DNA from 2 places in the Marinobacter sp. 3-2 genome. Region 2 is predicted to be linked to the other one. Evidence: riboswitches for the same ligand, from Rfam matches in the RefSeq annotation. Region 2 holds a riboswitch; the other holds the start of a gene.
What was found. Region 2 has a riboswitch for cobalamin ahead of EDB94_RS10080 (ribonucleoside-diphosphate reductase subunit alpha). Riboswitches for the same ligand answer to the same signal wherever they lie in the genome.

Region 1 (4,573 bases), 340 kb from region 2:
AACAGACGATCGACATCCAAACGCACATTCTTTTCCGCACGGCGTGGTAGACGTGCGCCGGTATCACGATTCTCGGTATCCGCGTAGGTTACCGCTGCCGCCAGATTCCAGTCAGCCGTCTCAATACCGGACGAAACCTCAACGCCACGGATTCTGGCCGTTTCGACATTTTCCATGGTGCCCTCAAACGTCGCCGGGTCAGAAACATAGGTAATCAGGTCCTTCACATCGTTCTGATAGAGGGCAACATCCCAGTACCATTGGTCATATCGTCCGGAGAAACCGGCCTCGACCATCTGCCCCTCTTCTGCGTCCAGGTCGGGATTACCGGTGTAGAACGGCACCGTAAGGTAAAGATCGTTAAAGGTTGGCGCCCGGAACGAGGTCGCATAGCTGAGGCGAAAACGATGGGCGCGGTCCAGCTGATGACCAAAGGCCACGCCGCCAGTCTCCTCTTTCCCGTAGGCCTCGTTGTCATCAAGACGCAGACTGAGCATCAGATCGGTGGCATCAAAGTTCAGACGGCCCTGCCCAAAGACTGCGCTGTTGGTCCGGCTATCTTCTGTAAAGTTGCTGGTGCCATCCACTTCATCAATCATGACCTCCGTACCCAGAACCAGCTCATGAACACCGGCCGTCAGGGTGTTTTCCCAGCGCGCTGAGCGAGACAGTGTGTCGAAAGTGCTGGGATTGGCTCCGAAGGTATCCTGTTCATCGCGGGCTTCCGAGAACTGGATCCTTGTGCGCCAGTAGTCACTGGCAACAGCCTCCAGATGCAGACCCATGGCACGGATCAGGAAATCGGTGTCACCGCCTTCAAACTCGGTGTTGCCTTCAGACTGGAACACGGTCAGCCCTGCGCCACCGCCCTGATCAAAACTGTGGCTCAGCTTCGCCAGGCCGCCGGTGTTCCGAAAGCCCTTGTCTTCACCGCCATCTCTCAGATTGGTGCCATCGGTGTCCGAATAGACGCCACTGGCCAGGAACGAGGAACGGCCCTCCCGGCCAGCCAATCCAGCGTTAACCTCGCGGGTTTCATGGGAGCCTCCTTTTAGCTCGCCCCAACCCTGGCGTCCGGCCTCCGGTTCCAGAGTGAACGCCTGGATGACACCGCCCACCGCGTCGGCACCGTAGAGGGAGCTCTTCGCGCCCCGCACCAGTTCAACCCGTTCCATCAATTCCGGAGGCAAAAACTGCCAGGGAGGGATGCCCGCAGAGGCAGAGCGCAGTCGGATACCATCGAGAAGCAGCACCGTACCAGAGCTCCCCGCGCCACGCAGGAATACGCTGGTAGTCTTGCCGTAGCTGCCGTCCGACACCACGTTGATCCCCGGCTGCGCGCGCAGCAGGTCGCGGAATTCCGCGGGCTGTTGCCGATCAATATCCTCTTTGTCGATGACGGTAACCGAAGACAGACTCTCTCCAACGGTCTTCGGCCCCAGTGTCGCGGTAACCACGATCGGGTCAAGGGCATCGGTTTCTGGGGCAGACTGGGCCGAAGCGGCCAATGGCAGGGCAGCCAGGGAAAGGCCGGCCAGTAGAACAGGGCTTTGAATTCTGAACATGAAACTTGCTCCGCACTCCGCGCGCACCCGCACGGGAATCTGGGTTTTGTTGCGGAACAGGGAATGAGGGCAGGCGGTAGACAGGTGTCAGGAGAGCGGAACCGGCATATCACCCACCCAGGTTGCCCACCGCAACATCGGGTGTTCTTCCAGGCCGGTCTCCGGGCTGGCAGGCGGAACCCTGGGTTCCCGGGCAATCACCTTCCCATGTCGTGGCGACACAGTGGCGCACAGATTGCCGTTGTCCTGCTTACCGTTGCGGGGGCAGCATCGGCCTTGCACTGGCATTACCAGGCTCACCGATTTCCCGTTTCACCCGTCGCGCTTTGCGACGGACACCTGAAAAAAGTGTGGCAAGGCTAGCAACACCCGGGTAAGCGGTCAATGAAATCCATCAAAGGTCGACATGGCCGCAGACCTCTGCCACTGCTATATTCCATGACTGACAATCACTTATTCTTCGCCAGAACAGGGAGTTTTATGCAGGCCGAGCTGGTCGACATCCGCAATCACATGGCTCAATACCCGCCGTTTGACGAGATGGCCGAGGAGCTGCTCGACAGAGTGGTTGGCGACATCGAGATTGTGTACTTCAAGGCCGGGAGCCAGATCCTCGAACTGGGTGACCCGAGCAGCTGGCTGTATTACGTGCGCAGTGGCGCCGTCGAGATCTATCGGCGCACCGGGGAGCTGTACAACCGCATCAGCGAGGGCGAAGTCTTCGGCCAGTTTGGCCTGCTGATGAACAGGAAGGTACGCTTCCCAGCCAAAGCCCTCGAAGACGTCCTGCTTTACAAGATTCCTTACGATACGTTCCAGTACCTCTGGGAAAATGACGACAACTTCGCCGATTTCGTTGAGATCGAAGACCGAAGCCGCCTGCGATCCGCCGTTTCCCGTCGCGAAAAGTCCAACCAGCTGATGACGTCCAAGGTTACCCGGTTGATTGCCCGGGAGCCGGTATCAGCGCCCCACACCGTTCGCCTGCAGGAAGCGGCGCGGATCATGACCGAAAACGGCGTCTCCGCACTGCTGCTGATGGACGAGGAAGGTGAAAAGCCCCTGCTCAAGGGCATCATTACCGACCGGGACCTGCGCACCCGGGCCCTTAGCGAAGCCCTGGCCTCGGAAACTCCGATCAGCGAGATCATGTCGGAGGATCTGATCACCATCCGCTCGAACATGTTCATATTCGAGGCCATGCTCACCATGCTGCACAACAATGTGCACCATCTTCCGGTGATGGATCGGGATGAGGTTCGCGGCGTGATTGCGCTGTCTGACATCGTAAAGTACGAGAGTCAGAGCAGCCTATACCTGGTCAGCAATATCTACCATCAGCAGGATGTAAAAGGGCTGAAGAAGATCAGCCTGGATGTGCGGGACAGCTTTGTTCGCATGGTGAACGAAGATGCCAACTCCCACATGATTGGCAGTGCCATGGCCGGTATCGGGCGCAGCTTTACACAGCGCCTGCTGACACTGGGCGAAGAGAAGCTCGGCCCCCCACCCGTGCCCTACTGCTTCATGGCCCTCGGCTCCATGGCGCGGGACGAGCAACTGGTGGTCACGGACCAGGATAACGCCATGATCCTGGACGACAGCTTTGTGCCGGAAGAACACGACGAATACTTCCTGGCGCTGGCGAAATTCGTCAGCGATGGCCTTGCGGAGTGCGGCTATACCTACTGCACCGGCGACATCATGGCCACCAACCAGAAATGGCGGCAGCCACTGCGCGTCTGGAAGGACTACTTCACCGACTGGATTGATAATCCGAAAGCCGAGGCTCTGTTAAACAGCAATATTTTCTTTGATCTGGATGGCATCTACGGCGAGACCGACTTTGCCGAACAGCTCAAGACACTGGTGGCGGACAAAGCCAGCAACAGCCAGCGGTTCCTGGCAATGCTGGCGCGCAACGCCCTGAACCGCACGCCGCCGATCGGCTTTTTCCGGACCTTCGTGCTGGAAGAGGATGGCAAGCACCAGAAGACCTTCAACCTGAAACGTCGCGGAACAGCGCCCCTGTCGGATCTGATCCGGGTGCACGCCCTGGCCTGCGGCTCCCGTGCACAGAACTCGTTCGAACGACTGAAAGCCATTGGCAATACCAAGCTCCTGCTGGACGACGACCTGGGCAACCTGAGGGATGCGCTTGAGTTTATCTCCATCGTTCGTATCCGACACCAGGCCCTGGCAATCGAGGCTGACCGGCAGCCGGACAACAACGTACGGCCCGAAGACCTTTCACCGTTTGAGCGCAGCCATCTCAAGGATGCGTTCCAGGTAGTCAGCGGTGCCCAGAAGTTCCTGAAATTCCGGTATCACGCCGGGGTGGCCCGTAATGTCTAGTGAGGAGCAGGCCGAGAATTCTGTTACACGCCTGCCATGGCCCGAGCAATTCAAGGCCCTGGCGGAGCAGAGCAAGTCCCCGATTCTTAAAGCCTATTACGAGAGTGGGTGTGTGTCGCCGGAGACGCCCTTATCCGAGGTGCCCTTTGTCGCGCTCGATTTCGAGACCACCGGGTTGGACGCCAATCAACATTCGATTGTCAGTATCGGTCTGGTGCCGTTTACGCTCGACGGCATCCAGCTGGGCAAAGCCCGCCACTGGATCGTGCGGCCCAAGCTCCCGCTACACCAGACCTCGATTACTATCCACGGCATTACCCACAGTGATATCGACCAGGCCCCGGATTTGAACGATATCCTGAAGGATCTGTTTGCCAGCCTGAATGGGCGTATCCCCGTGGTTCACTACCGCAACATCGAGAGATCGTTCTTCGACGTTGCCCTGCAATGGCGCCTGGGGGAAGGAATCCGGTTTCCGTTGATCGATACCATGGCCATTGAGGCTCACCTGCACCCGGACCGAAACCCGTCACGCTGGCAACAACTGCTGGGGAAGAAGCCCGTGTCGATTCGCTTGGCTGATAGCCGGCTGCGTTATGGGCTGCCTCACTATGCCGCCCACAACGCCCTGATTGATGCGGTTGCCACGGCTG
Region 2 (4,573 bases):
ACGGAACCAAGGTTGCACACGGCGATCTCGTCGGCGCTGGTGTTCAAGGTAATTTCCGTACACAGGTTGGAGCTGTGTACCACGCCCCGATGTTGCTGGGGGGAGCGGAGGTTGCACGGCTCCTTGAAGGTAATCCAGGGATGGCCTGTTTCAAACAGCACGGTGAGCATCTTGCGCCAGAGTTGCTTGGCCGGGATCCTCTTGAACAGCTTGATTTTGCCCTGCTCTGCGAGGGCTTCGTAATGCTCGTAGCGTTCCCGGAAGGCGTTGCCATACAGGTCGTGCAGATCCGGCGCATCGCTGGGGGAGAACAGGGTCCATTCCCGATCTTCGCGCATGCGCTCGATCAGCAGGTCGGGCACCCAATTGGCGGTGTTCATATCGTGGGTGCGACGGCGTTCGTCGCCGGTGTTCTTACGCAGCTCCAGGAACTCCTCGATGTCCAGGTGCCAACTTTCCAGGTAGGCACACACCGCGCCCTTGCGCTTGCCGCCCTGGTTGACCGCCACGGCGGTATCGTTCACCACTTTCAGGAAAGGCACCACGCCCTGGCTCTGGCCGTTGGTTCCTTTGATGTGGGAGCCCAGCGCCCGCACCGGTGTCCAGTCATTACCCAGGCCGCCCGCCCATTTCGACAGCATGGCGTTATCGCGGATGGCGCCGTAGATGTCTTCAAGATCGTCGCCCACCGTCGTCAGGTAACAGGACGACAGCTGAGAATGGCGGGTACCGCTGTTGAACAGCGTGGGTGTGGACGCCATGTAGTCGAACGACGACAAGAGGTTGTAGAACTCGATGGCCCGGGCATTCGGGTCGTCTTCCCGCAGGGCCAGGCCCATGGCCACGCGCATGAAGAAAACCTGTGGCAATTCGAGGCGGGCCTTGTTCCAGTGCAGGAAATAGCGGTCGTACAGGGTTTGCAGACCCAGGAAGCCAAACTGCAGATCCCGCTCCGGCTGAAGGGCGGCACCCAGGCGCTCCAGATCAAAGGCGGCCAGAGCGTCATCCAGCAATTCGTAACGGATTCCCGCCTCGACAAAGGCGCTCAGTGCCTGTGGATAAATCTCAGCCAATGGCAGACTGATAGGCAGACCAAGGGCAGCGGCATTCTCCAGGCGAAGCTGCTCCAGGAGCAGGCGTGCGGTGACGGCACTGTAGTCCGGCTCCCGCTCAATCCGGCTGCGAGCCGTCATGATCAGGGCCGACAGCACGTCTTCCTCAGCGATGCCGTCGTACAGGTTGGTCAGGGCATCGTCCACCAGGGAATCACCGTCGATGCCCTCCAGCCCGGTGGCGGCTTGCTCCACCTGCACTTTCATCAGGCCCAGATCCAGCGGAGCAATCTCGCCACTGGTCTTTTTCACCGTCAGGTGGGGGTGTGCCTCAACCGGGGCATGGCGGGCGCGCTCGCGGGCATGCTCTTCCCGGTACAGGACGTAGGCGCGGGCCACCTTCTGCTCTTCCGCCCGCATCAGGGCCAGTTCCACCTGATCCTGGATGTCTTCGATATGCACCTTGCCACCGGCTTTCAGGCGGCGACCGATGGCCTGGATCACCTGGTCAGTCACCCGATGTACGGCATCGTTGATCCGTGCGGAGCCGGCGGCTTTGTCACCCTCGACGGCGAGGAAGGCTTTGGTCACGGCAATGCTGATCTTGGACGGATCAAAGCCCACAAGCGTGCCGTTGCGCTTGATGACCTGAAGGGATTCCGTGTCCGTGTGCGAGGTTGGCCGGGGTTCGGCCAGGGCTGAGGCAGACATGCAGTGTTCTCCTGAATACGCGTTGAGTTCCTTTCACCATCGCGTACGCAGGGGCACACCTCACCATGGGAATGGCTGGGCATAACCGGTCTGCTCACCCTGGGTCGCGAAGGTGCAGTTGGGAGCCTTAAGGCTCCTTCATCCCTGGCAGGTCTTCGGACTCAGGGGCGTGAATCGTTCGATTCGGCCTCGTGTGGCGACTTCCCGGCTTTCGCCAGTGTCTTGATGCCACGCTTGTTCCCCAATACCGCTGCGCGTCAGTTCCGGAGTCTCACCGGATTCCCGATACCAGAATGGCTGAGATGATCACACGTTGACCGAGTTGGTTACGCACTGATCACTACATCTGGTATTTGACCAAGGATAGAAACACTATATACACGATATTCGGAAGGGACAACCTGAAGCAATAAAAAAGGCCCCGGAGAGGGGGCCAAACACGTGACAGTTTCAACTCAGCCAATCAGTGGCTGATCATCCAGGGCCGCATGGAGGGAAACATCTTCTTCCCGTCAGCGGTGTAGAACAGCATGGACTTTCCGGGTTTCGGGGCGCCGCAGCCGCAGGCGCGACTGTGCTCCTTATCATTCGCCCTTCGGTCTGCGGTGGAAAACACCGGCTCATGCCGGGACCGCTCGTTCCGATCCTCGGCAGCCCTTTTGGCCGGGTCCATGGCGGCAATGTGGGATGGCAATACGATCACCCGCGGCGACATGACCTTGCAGGTGGGGCATTGCGCCGGCTTGGCCGCATCCTCCATGGTGGCCAGTGTGTGAAAGAGGCCATGTTCACGGCACTTGTAGTCATACACGGGCATGGCGATTACTCCTTATCTTTCGACAGCGGTACGTCCATGCCCCCGCTGACTTTTTTCTGCGGACCCTCAGCGGACGGGTTAATGTCGAAGTCGAAGATGCCCGTCGGTAACCAGAGCGTGGCGCAGGCGTTCGGGATATCCACCACGCCGCTGATGTGGCCTTCCACCGGCGCACAACCCAGAATCGCGTAGGCCTGAGCCTTGGTGTAACCGAACTTGGTCATGTATTCGATGGCGTTCAGACACGCCTGACGATAGGCCACATGAACGTCCAGGTAATGCTGGCCGCCGTCCTCGTCTACGGAGATGCCTTCGAAGATCACATAGTCGTCGTAACGGGGCTTGATCGGGCTGGGCTTGAACACCGGATTCTTGATGCCGTACTTCTTCACGCCGTCCTTGATCAGGTTTACCCGCAGATGAATCCAGCCGGCCATTTCGATGGCGCCACAGAAGGTGATTTCGCCGTCGCCCTGGCTGAAGTGAAGGTCGCCTACAGAGAGGCCGGCCCCGTCCACGTACACCGGGAAATACACCTTGGAGCCACGGGACAGATCTTTGATGTCACAGTTGCCACCATGTTCCCGCGGCGGCACGGTACGCGCGGCCTCGGCGCCGGCAGCTTTGGCGGCATCACCGGTCATCTGGCCCATGTGGGCGGTCTCACCATTGGGCAGTGTTGCCAGTTCCGGCACACGCTCCGGATCGGTCGCGACCAGTCCGGCTTCACGCTTGTTCCAGGTATCCAGCAATTCTTTGGAGGGCAGGCAGCCAATCAGGCCCGGGTGAATCAGGCCGGCAAATTCCACATTGGGAATGTGCCGGGATTTGGTGAACATGCCGTTGAAGTCCCAGATGGATTTCTGGGCCTCCGGGAAGTGTTCGGTCAGGAAGCCACCGCCGTTCTGCTTGGAGAAGAACCCGTTAAAGCCCCACTGGCTCTCTTCGAAAGTGCCGATGTCGAGGATGTCGACTTCCAGCAGGTCGCCCGGCTCTGCGCCCTCGACCCCGATCGGTCCCGACAGGAAGTGAACCTGGCTGAGATCAACATCGCGCACGTCGTCGGCGCTGTCGTCGTTCTTGATCTGGCCGCCGGTCCAGTCATAGCACTCAACGATGAAATCGTCGCCCGGCTTGACGGTGGCCACCAGCGGAATATCCGGGTGCCAGCGGTTGTGAATTTTGTCGTTCTCATAGGCCGACTTGTTCAGATCGATCTTGATAATGGTTTCAGCCATAACGGGCGCTCCTTGGTGTTGGCTTGCACGATTAGGTAACGGCTTTACTATCCGAAATCCCGTCCCTGTGAGGTATTCGCGAAATGCCCCCGGTGCCTACGTCATTCGACGTATTGGTGCACCGTGACCTTCCTGCCCTGCAGGCCGGCTTCAAACCGGCGACAGTCCGGATACGCCAGCAACGCCCGGGCAACGGCGGGTTCGAGCCGCTGGCGAAAAGCCCGCAGCAGTTCCCGGGCGCCATAGCGAGCGTCGTAGCCACGGCACAGTTCCTCTCGCAGCTCAGGCGACAGCGACAGCTCAGCGTGCTTTTTGGACAACCGGCGATTGAGGCCCGCCAGCTCAATATCCAGCAGGGCTTCCAGCCAGTTGTCGGTAAGTCGGTTGAAGGTGAGGATCTGATCAATCCGGTTGAGGAATTCCGGGTCAAAGTGCCGGCGCAGGGCGGTATCGCGAATGGCCTCGCCGTTGCCGGCTGATAACCCGAGCCAGCGGCGCCAGCCCCGCTGGTAGCTCTGCTCATACGTCTCCGCCTCCAGCGCACCGGCGTTGCTGGTCATGAAGATCAGGGTGTTGCGGAAGTCGATCTCGCGGTTACCGGAGGGAAACACCAGCCGACCGGTGTCCAGCACGTTCAGCAGCGTGCGCACCACTTCCTTGCTGGCTTTTTCGATTTCATCAAACAACACAATGCCGGGTTTGCTAAACGAGCCCTGTACCTTGTCCAGATCGAACAGGCTGTGGCCTTCCTTACT

Region 1: another riboswitch for cobalamin. It lies ahead of EDB94_RS08605 (TonB-dependent siderophore receptor); the one in region 2 lies ahead of EDB94_RS10080 (ribonucleoside-diphosphate reductase subunit alpha).

The regions. Positions count from the first base shown of each region.
Region 1 is NZ_RJUQ01000013.1:255,399-259,971, forward strand. Features, by position in the region: gene EDB94_RS08605 (TonB-dependent siderophore receptor) at 1-1,565, opposite strand, end outside; cobalamin riboswitch at 1,700-1,923, opposite strand; gene EDB94_RS08610 (putative nucleotidyltransferase substrate binding domain-containing protein) at 2,046-3,920, shown strand; gene EDB94_RS08615 (3'-5' exonuclease) at 3,913-4,573, shown strand, end outside.
Region 2 is NZ_RJUQ01000013.1:593,040-597,612, reverse strand. Features, by position in the region: gene EDB94_RS10080 (ribonucleoside-diphosphate reductase subunit alpha) at 1-1,763, opposite strand, end outside; cobalamin riboswitch at 1,892-2,100, opposite strand; gene EDB94_RS10075 (FmdB family zinc ribbon protein) at 2,227-2,580, opposite strand; gene fmdA (formamidase) at 2,586-3,818, opposite strand; gene EDB94_RS10065 (AAA family ATPase) at 3,920-4,573, opposite strand, start outside.